DNA from 2 places in the Pseudokineococcus sp. 5B2Z-1 genome. Region 1 is predicted to be linked to the other one. Evidence: predicted binding sites of a transcription regulator. Region 1 holds the regulator's gene; the other holds the start of a gene.

Region 1 (5,634 bases):
CAGCGGCCGCAGGTAGGGGTCGATCTTCTCGGTGAGCGTGCCCGGCAGGAAGCCGAGCCGCTCCCCCGCCTCGACCGCCGGGCGCGTGAGGACGATGCGCGTGACCTGCTTGGCCTGCAGCGCCTGCACGGCCTTGGCCATGGCGAGGTAGGTCTTGCCCGTGCCGGCGGGGCCGATGCCGAAGACGACCGTCTGCTCCTCGATGGCGTCGACGTACCGCTTCTGCCCCAGGGTCTTGGGGCGGATGGTGCGTCCGCGCGAGGAGAGCACGTCCAGCGTGAGGACGTCGGCGGGCCGCTCGCTCGTGGCCCGCCGCAGCATCGCGACCGACCGCTCGACGGCGTCGGGGCTCAGCACCTGGCCGGCGGCGATGACGGCGGAGAGCTCGTCGACGAGGCGCTCGAGCAGCGCCACCTCGGGCGCCGGCCCGGAGGCGGTGATCTCGTCGCCGCGCACGTGCACGTCGAGCTCGGGGAACGAGCGCTCGACGACGCGCAGCAGCTGGTCCCCGCTGCCGAGCAGCGACAGCATCGGCACCTCGGGCGGCACGACGACGGTGTGGCGGGTCCGCCCCGTCTCGGGGCGCGCGCCGCCGGGGCGGCGGGGGGAGGTCTCGTGGGGCTGCGTCATGGGCGGGCCGGGGCCCAGGGCTCCTCGCGCTCGCGCACCACCGGGCCGGGCGCGCTCGTCGGGGAAAGGGTAGCCCGCGGCTGCCGGGCCGACCGGGGTGGCGCCGCCCCGCGGGGCGAGCCGCTCAGAGCGACCCGGCGAGCTCCCCGCCCGGGGCGGCGAGGACGTGGCCGTGCGCGTGGTGGACGGTCTGCCCCGCGGACGCCCCCGTGTTGAAGACGAGGCGGTGCTCGCCCGCCGCGGCGCCGCCGTCGGCGGCCACCCGGGCGCCCGTGGCGACGAGGTCCGCGAGGACGCCGGGAGCCTCCGCCGCCAGCGCGACGACGTCCGGGTGGTGGTCGCGCGGCACGACGAGGACGTGCAGCGGGGCCTGGGGGGCGAGGTCGCGGAAGGCGACGACGGCGTCGGTGCTCGCGACCAGCTCGGCCGGCACCTCCCCGGCGACGATGCCGCAGAAGACGCAGCCGTCCTGCCGCCGGGGCGAGGCCCCGGAGGACGTCACCCCCGCTGGGCCGTCCGGGTCGGGGGCCTGCTCCGTCCGGGTCATGCCCCGGACTGTAGGCCCGGAGGGCTGGGCCGTGACGGCGCCCGGCCGATGCCCCAGGGCATGACGACGAGACGCGACCCCCGCCGCACCGCGCCGACGCCTCGCCCCTCCCGCCGCGGGAGCACCCGCCGGCATCCGGCCGCCCTCCGCGCCCGCCGCGCCGCGCCGGCGGGGGCGGGCGCGGCCGCCGTCCTCGCGCTGGTCGTGGCCGCCGGCGGCGCCGCCGGCGGCCGCGGCGCCGAGCAGGCGCCCTCGTCGCTCCCTGTGGCGCTGGCCGGGTCCGAGGGGGCCACCGGCGACGGCACCACCGGCGACGGCGCCACCGGCGACGGCGCCGCGGCCGCCGGCACGGCGACCGTCAGCGCCCTGCCGACCGCCGGGCCGGCCGACGGCGGGGCCCGCGAGGCCGTGGCGGGTGACGCGGCCGCCGCTGCCCCGGGCACCGGCGCCCCCGGCAGCGGTCCGGTCGCCGACGGTCCGGTCGCCGGGGTCGACGGGCGCCCCCTCGCGTCGGCGTCGGACAGGCTCGGCCCGGGCGAGGGCTCGACGGACCGCGCGACGCCGGCGCGCGCGCAGCAGGTCTCCGGGGTCGCCGACGTCCCCGTCGTCGCCGGGCTCCCCGCACCCGCCCCCGCGCAGGCGGCGAGCGGCGTCCCGACCCCTCAGCCGCAGGCCTCGGCCGTCGGCGTGGCGGCCGAGACCACGGCCTCGGCCCCCCGCGTCGCGCTCTCCGGCCCCGCGGAAGGGGCCGCGCTGCCCGCCGGCTGCACCGTGCACCTCGTCGGGACCGCCACGAGCGCCGCCGAGGCGACGGTCGTCTGGCAGGTGCGCACGGGGACCCGGACCGTCCTGCAGGGCTCGTCCGTCGTCGCGGGCGCGGACGGCACGGCCGCGGCCCTCGGCGCGCAGGGCTCGTGGGAGGCCTTCGTCGACCTGCCCGCCGGCAGCTACACGGTCCGCGTCGAGATCCCCGACGACTCCGACGGCGAGGGCGGAGGCATGCCCGCGGTGGAGCGGAGCTTCACGGTCGGGGCCTGACGGGCGCCCGCCGCACGCCCGCTGCCCTGACCGTCCGACCCGGCGCCCCGCAGGGGGCGCCGGGTGCGTCACCGCCCCGAGATGAGGTCCCGCAGACGGCCGAACACCCCGCCGCCGGCGCTCGTCAGGCGGCCCTCGGCCGCCTCCTCGCCCCGCATCTCGGCGAGCTGGCGCAGCAGCTCCTCCTGGCGCTCGTCGAGCCGGGTCGGGGTCTGCACGTCCACGTGGACGAGCAGGTCGCCGCGGCCGCCGCCGCGCAGGTGCCCGACGCCGAGACCCCGCAGCGTGTGCACCTCGCCCGACTGGGTGCCCGCGCGCACGTCCACGGACTGCGAGCCGTCGAGGGTGTCGACGGACAGGGTCGTGCCCAGCGCGGCCGCGGTCATCGGCACCTGGACCGTGCAGTGCAGGTCGTCGCCGCGACGGGTGAAGGTCTCGTGGTCGCGCTCGACGACCTCGACGAAGAGGTCGCCGGGCGGGCCCCCGCCGAAGCCGACCTCGCTCTGGCCGGCCAGCTGGATGCGGGTCCCGGTGCTGACGCCCGGGGGGATGCGGACCGTGAGGGTGCGCCGCTCCTGCACGCGCCCCTCCCCGGCGCACTCCGGGCACGGGTTCGGGATGGTCGTGCCGAAGCCGCCGCAGTTCGGGCACGGCGCGGTCGTCATGACCTGGCCGAGGAAGCTGCGCACCTGGCGCTGCACCTGGCCGCGGCCGCCGCAGACCTCGCACGTGCGCGGCGAGGTGCCGGGCTGGCAGCACGACCCCTGGCACGTGGAGCAGACGACGGCCGTGTCGACCTGGAGCTCGCGGTCGGCGCCGAAGACGGCGTCGCGCAGGTCGACCTCGACGCGCACCAGCGCGTCCTGGCCCCGGCGGGCCCGCGAGGCCGGGCCCCGACCGCCGCCCCCGGCCGCGCCGCCGAAGAAGGTCTCGAAGATGTCGCTGAAGCCGAAGCCCCCGCCCGCTCCCCCGCCGCCGAAGCCGCCGAGGCTCTCGCCGCGGTCGTAGGCGCGGCGCTTCTCGGGGTTGGACAGCACGTCGTAGGCCGCGGACACGTCCTTGAAGCGGTCGGCCTCGCCGGGGTTGACGTCCGGGTGCAGCTTGCGCGCCAGCTTCCGGTACGCCTTCTTGATGTCCTCGGTGGAGGCGTCGCGCGGGACGCCGAGGGCCTCGTAGTGGTCGCTCACCAGGGGTGCTCGCTCCTGTCGGGGTCAGGTCCGTGGGTCGGGACGGCGGCCGCCGGCGCTCGGGCCGGGGACGCACGGGCGGGCGGGGCCACCGGGCGCCCGCCCGCCGGGTCAGCTGCCGATGATGCGGGACACGTAGCGGGCCACCGCCCGGACGGCGGCCATGGTCGTCGGGTAGTCCATGCGCGTGGGGCCGAGGACGCCGAGGTGGGCGACCACCTGGCCGCCCGAGCCGTAGCCGCTCGTCACCACCGAGGCGTCGAGGAGCCGGTCGTGCTCGAGCTCGCGCCCGATGCGGACGGACACGCCGCCCGCGGCCGCCGCGGCGTCGTCGGCCATCTCCCCGAGCAGCCGCAGGAGGACGACCTGCTCCTCGATGGCCTCGAGGACCGGCGAGATGGACTGGGGGAAGTCGGTGCCCGCGCGCGCGAGGTTCGCCGTGCCCGCGAGGACGACGCGCTCCTCGCGCTCGGCGGACAGCGAGTCCTCGAGCGCCCGCAGGACAGCGCGCACGACGTCGCGGTCCTCCGGGCGGAAGCGCTCGGGCAGGGCCGGGAGGCGGGCGACGACGTCGGAGAGCCGGGCGCCCGCGGACGCCTCGCCGAGGCGCGTGCGCATCTCGGCGACGAGGGTCTCGGGCACCTCGTGCCCGACCTCGACCGTGCGCTGCTCGACCCGCCCGGAGTCGGTGATGAGGACGAGCAGCAGGCGCGGGCCGCCGAGCGGCACCAGCTCCACGTGGCGGACGGTCGCCCGGCTGAGGGACGGGTACTGGACGACGGCGACCTGGCGCGTGAGCTGGGCGAGCGCCCGCACGGTCCGCGTGAGGACGTCGTCGAGGTCCGTCGCGTCGTCCAGGAGGGTCGAGATGGCCCGCCGCTCCGCCGGGGACAGCGGCTTCACCGTGGAGAGCCGGTCGACGAAGGCGCGGTAGCCCTTGTCCGTGGGGACGCGGCCGGCGCTCGTGTGCGGCTGGGCGATGTAGCCCTCCTCCTCGAGGACGGCCATGTCGTTGCGGATGGTGGCGGGCGAGACCCCGAGGCTGTGGCGCTCGACGAGGACCTTGGAGCCGACCGGCTCCCGGGTCGCGACGTAGTCCTCGACGATGGCCCGCAGGACCGCCAGCCGCCGCTCGTCGCTCACCCGTGCACCTCCGCCCTCGTCCGCCCGCCGCGGCTGCGCGCCGCCGGGCCGGCGCGGCTCGCCCCGCGCCTGGCACTCCTCGGTCGTGAGTGCCAAGCCTACGCCCGCGCGGCGGGCGGCCCGGCACGGCGCCCGGGAGGCGCCGCGCCGGGCCGGACCGCGAGGGTCGCGGAGGACGCGGGGGCCGGCTCAGCCGCGGACGGCGCCGAGCACGCGGTCGGCGAGCCCCGGGCCCTGCGCGTCCTCGCTCGGCGTGAGAGCGCGCAGCGGCTCGGCCAGCTCGCGCCGGAAGAAGTCCATGAAGCCGTCGGGGTCCGGCCCCGCGTTCATGGTGACGACGTGGTCGAAGCCGGCGTCGACGAACTGCTGGGCCACCTCGAGGTGGCGGGCGACGTCGGGCCCGCAGGCGAACTGCTGCTGGATCTGCTCGAGGGTGACGCTCTGGGTCGCGGCGTCGAAGTTGACGGGGTTCGGCAGCTCGGACATGACCTTCCAGCCCGTCAGCGCCCACCGCGTCTTCTCCCAGACCGCCTGCGCGGCGCTCTCGGCGTCGGGCGCCCAGGCCAGCGGCACCTCGGCGTAGGCGGGCCCCTCGCCCCCGAGGCGCTTCCACGTGGCGACCATGTCGCCCTTCGGCTCCGTGGCGAACAGGCCGTCGCCCAGCTCGGCGGCGATGCGCGCGGACGCCGGGCCGCTGGCCGCGACGGCGACGGCGGGCAGCTCGTCGGGCAGGTCGAAGACGCGGGCGTCCTCCAGCTGCAGGTGCTTGCCCTCGTAGGAGCGGTACCCGCCCTGCCAGAGCAGGCGGATGATCTCCAGGGCCTCGCGGAAGCGCTCGTGGCGGCCGCGCACGCTGGGGAAGTGCTGGCCCCCGACGACGTGCTCGTTGAGGCGCTCGCCGGCGCCGACGCCGAGCGTGAAGCGCCCGTCCGAGATGATCTGCATCGTGGCGGCGGCCTGGGCGATGACGGCCGGGTGGTAGCGGACGCTCGGGCACGTCACGCCCGTCGCCAGGCGCAGCGTCGACGTCCTCGCCGCGATGTTGGCGAGCAGCGCCCACGTGAAGCCGCTGTGCCCCTGGGTGTCGAG
Region 2 (5,634 bases), on a different contig from region 1:
GGCCTTCGACAAGACCGCCCGCCTGCTGGGGCTGCCCTACCCGGGCGGGCCGGCCATCAGCGCCGCCGCGGCGGACGGGGACCCGCGGGCCGTCGCCTTCCCGCGGGGCCTGACGTCGGCCCGCGACCTCGAGCGCCACCGCTTCGACTTCTCCTTCTCCGGCCTCAAGACGGCCGTCGCCCGCTGGGTGCGGGCCTGCGAGGCGTCGGGCCGCCCGGTGCCGGTGGCCGACGTCGCGGCCTCCTTCCAGGAGGCCGTCTGCGACGTCCTCACCCGCAAGGCCGTCGACGCGTGCCGCGCGCACGGCCTCGAGACGCTCCTGCTGGGCGGCGGGGTGTCGGCCAACGGGCGGCTGCGCGAGCTGCTCGCCGAGCGGTGCGCGGAGGCCGGCGTCGCGCTGCGCGTGCCCCGGCTGCGGCTGTGCACCGACAACGGCGCGATGGTCGCCGCTCTCGGGGCGCAGGTCGTCGCGCGCGGGCTCCCGCCGTCGGGGCCGGGGCTGGGCGGGGACTCCTCGCTGCCGGTCGGGACGGTGCTCGTCGCGGGCTGAGCGCACCCGGGGGCCAGGCCCTCTCAGGCGGCGGGGCGGGGCAGCGCCCGGCACAGCAGCGCGCTCTGGCGCCCCGCGACCCGGGTGAGCACGACGACGGCCTCGTGCGGGCCCTCGAGCCGGCCGAGGCGGCGGCGCAGCTCCTCGGGCTCCACGGCGGTGCCGCGCTTCTTGACGACGAGGCGGCCGACGCCCCGCTCGCGCAGGCGCGCGCGCAGCGGCTTGAGGCCGAAGGGGAGCACCTCGTCGACGGCGTAGCCCGTCGCCGACGGCAGCTCGAGGTGCCGGTCGGCCGTGACGTAGGCGATCGAGGGGTCGACGAGCCGGCCGTCGAGGGCCGCCACGACGGCGCCGACGAGCCCGGCCCGCACGACGGCGCCGTCGGGCTCGTAGAGGTACCCGCCCACGGGGCCGACGGGCGGGGCGCCGCCGGCGAAGGGGTCGTGCGCGTCGTCGACGACGGCCGCGGCGCCGCCGCGGACGACGACGGCGCTGCGCCGCACGCCCGGGCGGGCCAGCGCCGGCGACCACAGCGCCGCCTCGACGACGTCGCCGTCGACCGACGTCCACTGGCACTCCCAGGGCGTCGCCGCGCCAGCGTCACCGACCGGGCCACCGAGAGGGCCGCCGCCCGGGCCGCCGACCGGACCGGGGACGAGGTCGTGGTCGATGCCCGGCGCCGTCTTCACCCCCACGGGCAGGCGCTGCGCCAGGTCGACGGCGAAGGACAGCGGCGGGCTCGCCCGCCGCGGGTCGAGGACCCGGCGCCCGCCGGCGTCGCGGCGCGCCGGGTCGAGCCAGGCGCCGTCGACGCCCGTGAGGTCGGTGGCCGCGACGTCCTCGCAGCGCACCTCGCTGCCGGGGAAGCGCCGCAGGTTCGCCGCCGCCACCGCGGCCGTGGGCTCGTCGCGGTCGACGGCGAGGACGTCGACGCCGAGCCCGGCCAGCGCCAGGGCGTCCCCGCCGAGGCCGCACCCGAGGTCCGCCACCCGGCCCAGCCCCGCGGCGGCGAAGCGGCGCGCGTGCCGGGCGGCCACCTCGAGCCGGGTGGCCTGCTCGAGACCGGCCGCCGTGAAGAGCATGTCGTCGGCGAAGGGCCCGAACTTGGCGCGCGCCCGGGCGCGCAGGCGGCTCTGGGTGAGGGCGCCCGCCACGAGCACGGGGTCGTGGCCGGCCGCGCGCAGCCGCTGCCCGAGCGCGAGGGCGCCCTCGTCGTCGTAGGGCGGCAGGGAGGCCAGCAGGGCCTGGCCGGCGGGGGAGAGCACCGCCGCGAGGCCGGCGACGGCGGGGTCGTCCACGGCGGCGATGGTGGCACGGGCGGCGACCTCGGGACCCGCCGCCGCGGCCGCCTCCCGGGAGCGGGTGCAGGGCTGGCACTCGGATTGACCGAGTGCTAACCCCGCCCTAGAGTCGCGGTCGGCGAGACGGCAGGACCGGCCGACCCCCGCGACGGCGGACGGCTCCAGCCCGCACCGCCTGCCCCCGTCACGTGAACCACCACGAAGGAGAGGTCCGCACAGTGTCGGTCTCCATCAAGCCGCTCGAGGACCGCATCGTCGTCAAGGCCGTCGAGGCCGAGCAGACGACCGCGTCGGGTCTGGTCATCCCGGACACCGCGAAGGAGAAGCCCCAGGAGGGCGAGGTCCTCGCGGTGGGCCCGGGCCGCGTCGACGACAACGGCCAGCGCGTGCCGGTCGACGTCAAGGTCGGCGAGAAGGTCATCTACTCCAAGTACGGCGGCACCGAGGTCAAGTACGGCGGTGAGGACCTGCTCATCCTCTCCGCGCGCGACGTCCTCGCCGTCGTCGGCTGACACCAGCCCCCGGCACGACGGCGCACCGCGGCCCCGCTCGGGCCGCGCGCCCGCACGACCGCCCCGGCGGACCGGTCCGCCGGTCCCCGGGGCGACGTGCGTCCGGGGCCCCGCACGACAGCCGACGGGCGACGGGCCCCGAGCGCGACCGCGCCGCACCGCACGACTCTCCCGCGGGCTCCAGCGCGAGCCCCGACCAGGACGGAGCACCATGGCCAAGACCCTGCAGTTCGACGACGAGGCCCGCCGCGCGCTCGAGCGCGGCGTCGACGCCCTCGCCGACGCCGTGAAGGTGACGCTCGGCCCCCGCGGCCGCAACGTCGTCATCGACAAGCAGTGGGGCGCACCCACCATCACCAACGACGGCGTGACGATCGCCCGCGAGGTGGAGCTCGAGGACCCGTACGAGAACCTCGGCGCCCAGCTCGCCAAGGAGGTCGCCACCAAGACCAACGACATCGCGGGCGACGGCACGACGACCGCGACCGTCCTCGCCCAGGCGCTCGTCCACGAGGGCCTGCGCAACGTCGCCGCCGGCGCCGCCCCGGGCGCCCTCAAGCGGGGCATGGACGCGGCCGTCACGGCCGTCGGCGACGCGCTGCGCGGCGCCGCCCGCGACGTCGAGGGCAAGGACGAGATCGCCCACGTCGCCGCGATCTCCAGCCAGGACCGCACCATCGGCGAGCTCATCGCCGAGGCGTTCGACAAGGTCGGCAAGGACGGCGTCATCACCGTCGAGGAGTCGACGACGGCGGCCATGGACCTCGAGTTCACCGAGGGCATGCAGCTCGACAAGGGCTACATCTCGCCGTACTTCGTCACGGACAACGAGCGCATGGAGGCCGTCCTCGAGGACGCCCACGTGCTCGTCCACACCGGCAAGATCAGCGCCGTGCAGGACCTCCTGCCGCTGCTGGAGAAGGTGCTGGAGACCTCCAAGCCGCTCTTCGTCGTGGCCGAGGACGTCGACGGCGAGGCCCTCTCGACCCTCGTCGTCAACAAGATCCGCGGCACCTTCACGGCCGCCGCGATCAAGGCTCCCGGCTTCGGCGACCGCCGCAAGGCGATGCTCGAGGACCTCGCCGTCCTCACCGGCGCCCAGGTCGTCACCCCCGACGTCGGCCTCAAGCTCGACCAGGTCGGCCTCGAGGTGCTCGGCACGGCCCGCCGCGTCGTCGTCACGAAGGACGACACGACGATCGTCGACGGCGGAGGCTCGCGCGAGGACATCGACGCGCGCGCCGGCCAGATCCGCTCCGAGATCGAGCGCACCGACTCCGACTGGGACCGCGAGAAGCTGCAGGAGCGGCTCGCCAAGCTCGGCGGCGGCGTCTGCGTCATCAAGGTCGGCGCGGCCACCGAGGTCGAGCTCAAGGAGAAGAAGCACCGCATCGAGGACGCCGTCTCGGCGACCCGCGCGGCCATCGAGGAGGGCATCGTCGCCGGCGGCGGCTCCGCCCTCGTCCAGGCGGCGTCCGTGCTCGAGGGCGACCTCGGCCGCACGGGCGACGAGGCCGTGGGCGTCGGCATCGTCCGGCGCGCCGTCGACCAGCCGCTGCGCTGGATCGCCGAGAACGCCGGCATGAACGGCTACGTCGTCGTCGACCGCGTCCGCACCCTCGGGGGCGGGCAGGGCCTCAACGCGGCGACGGGCGAGTACGAGGACCTCGTGCCCGCCGGCGTCATCGACCCGGTGAAGGTGACCCGCTCGGCGCTCGTCAACGCCGCGTCGATCGCCTCGATGGTCCTCACCACCGAGACGCTCGTCGTGGAGAAGAAGGAGCCCGTCGAGGAGGCCGTCGGGCACGGCCACGGACACGGCCACTGACCGGCTCGACGTGAGCAGCCGGCGCTGACGAGCGCCACCCCGTCCGCCCGCCGGCGGACGCACTGCGAGCGCGGCGCACGAGGGCCCCGGGCGATCCCGCCCGGGGCCCTCGTGCGTCTGCTGCCCGTGCGTCTGCCGCCCGTGGGTCCGCTGCCCGCGGGTCTGCCGCGGGGACACGGCGCTGCCGCCCCGCGTCGACAGCGTCCCCGGACGCGCGAGAGCGCCCCCGGACGCGCGAGAGCCCCGCACCCGGTGGGTGCGGGGCTCTCGTCGCGTCGCGCCGGGGGCCGGGCTGGGATCAGCTGGCGAGGGGCAGGACCCGCGTGGCGCCGCGGCGGCGCGCGTACTCGGCCTCGCGCTCGTCCTCGGTCATGCCGCCCCACACGCCGTAGGGCTCGCGGACGGCGAGGGCGTGCTCCTTGCACTGCTGCACCACGGGGCAGGCGGCGCAGATCGCCTTGGCGGCGTTGTCGCGGTTGCGGCGGCTCGGGCCGCGCTCGCCCTCGGGGTGGAAGAAGAGGGTGTCGTCCGCCTCGCGGCACGCGCCCTGCATCTGCCACTCCCAGAGGTCGGCGACGGGGCCGGGGAGGCGCGAGATCTCAGCCATGGGAGCTCCTGGGGTGTCGTGCCCCCGAGGGGGCTGCCGTGGTGGCTCCGTGCTGGGCCGACCGTGGCGCGATGTCGATGGCGTGGACGCTACAACCGATCCAGAAGTTGTTCAAGGACCTGTTCGAGGCGCACGGGAGTTGTTCACCCGACGGCCAGCGGTCGTCCAGGAGCGCGTCGGGAGGGCGCGCCGACTGGCTCGGCGGGGCGCGCGCGGCCAGAGTGAGCACGTGCCCTCCCACGCCCCCGTCCCGGCCCGCGACCGGCGGGCGCCCGGTGACGACGGCGCGGGCGGCGGGGGCGCGCCCGCACCGGCCCGACGGGAGGGGGTCCCGGCGGTGCCTGCCCGCGACGACGAGGGACCGGTGGACCGGCGCCCCGGGCACGACGAGCAGGACGAGCCCTCGACGGGCGCGGGGACGGACCCAGCAGCGGACCCGGCAGCGGTCGCGGCCCCGACGCTCAAGGTCGCCGCCGTGGCGCGCCGCCTCGGGGTCGCCCCCGCGACCCTGCGCACCTGGGCCCGTCGCTACGACCTCGGGCCCTCCGCGCACACGGCGGGCGCCCACCGCCAGTACAGCCTCGAGGACCTCGAGCGGCTCATGGTCATGCGGCGCATGACGCTGGAGGGCTACTCGCCGGCGGAGGCCGCCCGCGTGGCCGTCCAGAGCGCCCGCGCGACGTCGGCCGCGCCGTCCGCGCACGACCCGTCGTCCTCCGCCCCCGCGCAGGCCCCCTCGCAGACCTCCGCACAGGCTGATCCGCGCCCACCTGGCGGGTCCCGCGTCCACGACCCCTCGGGCACCCCGGTGGCCCCTGCTCGCGGCGAGGCGCCGG

Evidence for each region. Region 1 encodes HrcA, which represses chaperone genes, less so after heat shock. Its sites were predicted from a motif close to GNTNGCACTCGGNNNNNCCGAGTGCNANC; they were not measured.
Region 2: groES (co-chaperone GroES) is a predicted target of HrcA. The motif match lies at 1,920-1,948, and genes of this name have one in related genera.

What each region holds. Positions count from the first base shown of each region.
Region 1 is NZ_JBBHZG010000003.1:495,504-501,137, forward strand. Features, by position in the region: gene WDV85_RS10795 (PhoH family protein) at 1-630, opposite strand, end outside; gene WDV85_RS10800 (HIT domain-containing protein) at 755-1,177, opposite strand; gene WDV85_RS10805 (Gmad2 immunoglobulin-like domain-containing protein) at 1,238-2,215, shown strand; gene dnaJ (molecular chaperone DnaJ) at 2,284-3,402, opposite strand; gene hrcA (heat-inducible transcriptional repressor HrcA) at 3,514-4,545, opposite strand; gene WDV85_RS10820 (TIGR03557 family F420-dependent LLM class oxidoreductase) at 4,735-5,634, opposite strand, start outside.
Region 2 is NZ_JBBHZG010000006.1:155,414-161,047, reverse strand. Features, by position in the region: gene tsaD (tRNA (adenosine(37)-N6)-threonylcarbamoyltransferase complex transferase subunit TsaD) at 1-550, shown strand, start outside; gene WDV85_RS14810 (class I SAM-dependent methyltransferase) at 574-1,848, opposite strand; gene groES (co-chaperone GroES) at 2,070-2,363, shown strand; gene groL (chaperonin GroEL) at 2,575-4,191, shown strand; gene WDV85_RS14795 (WhiB family transcriptional regulator) at 4,490-4,798, opposite strand; gene WDV85_RS14790 (MerR family transcriptional regulator) at 5,163-5,634, shown strand, end outside.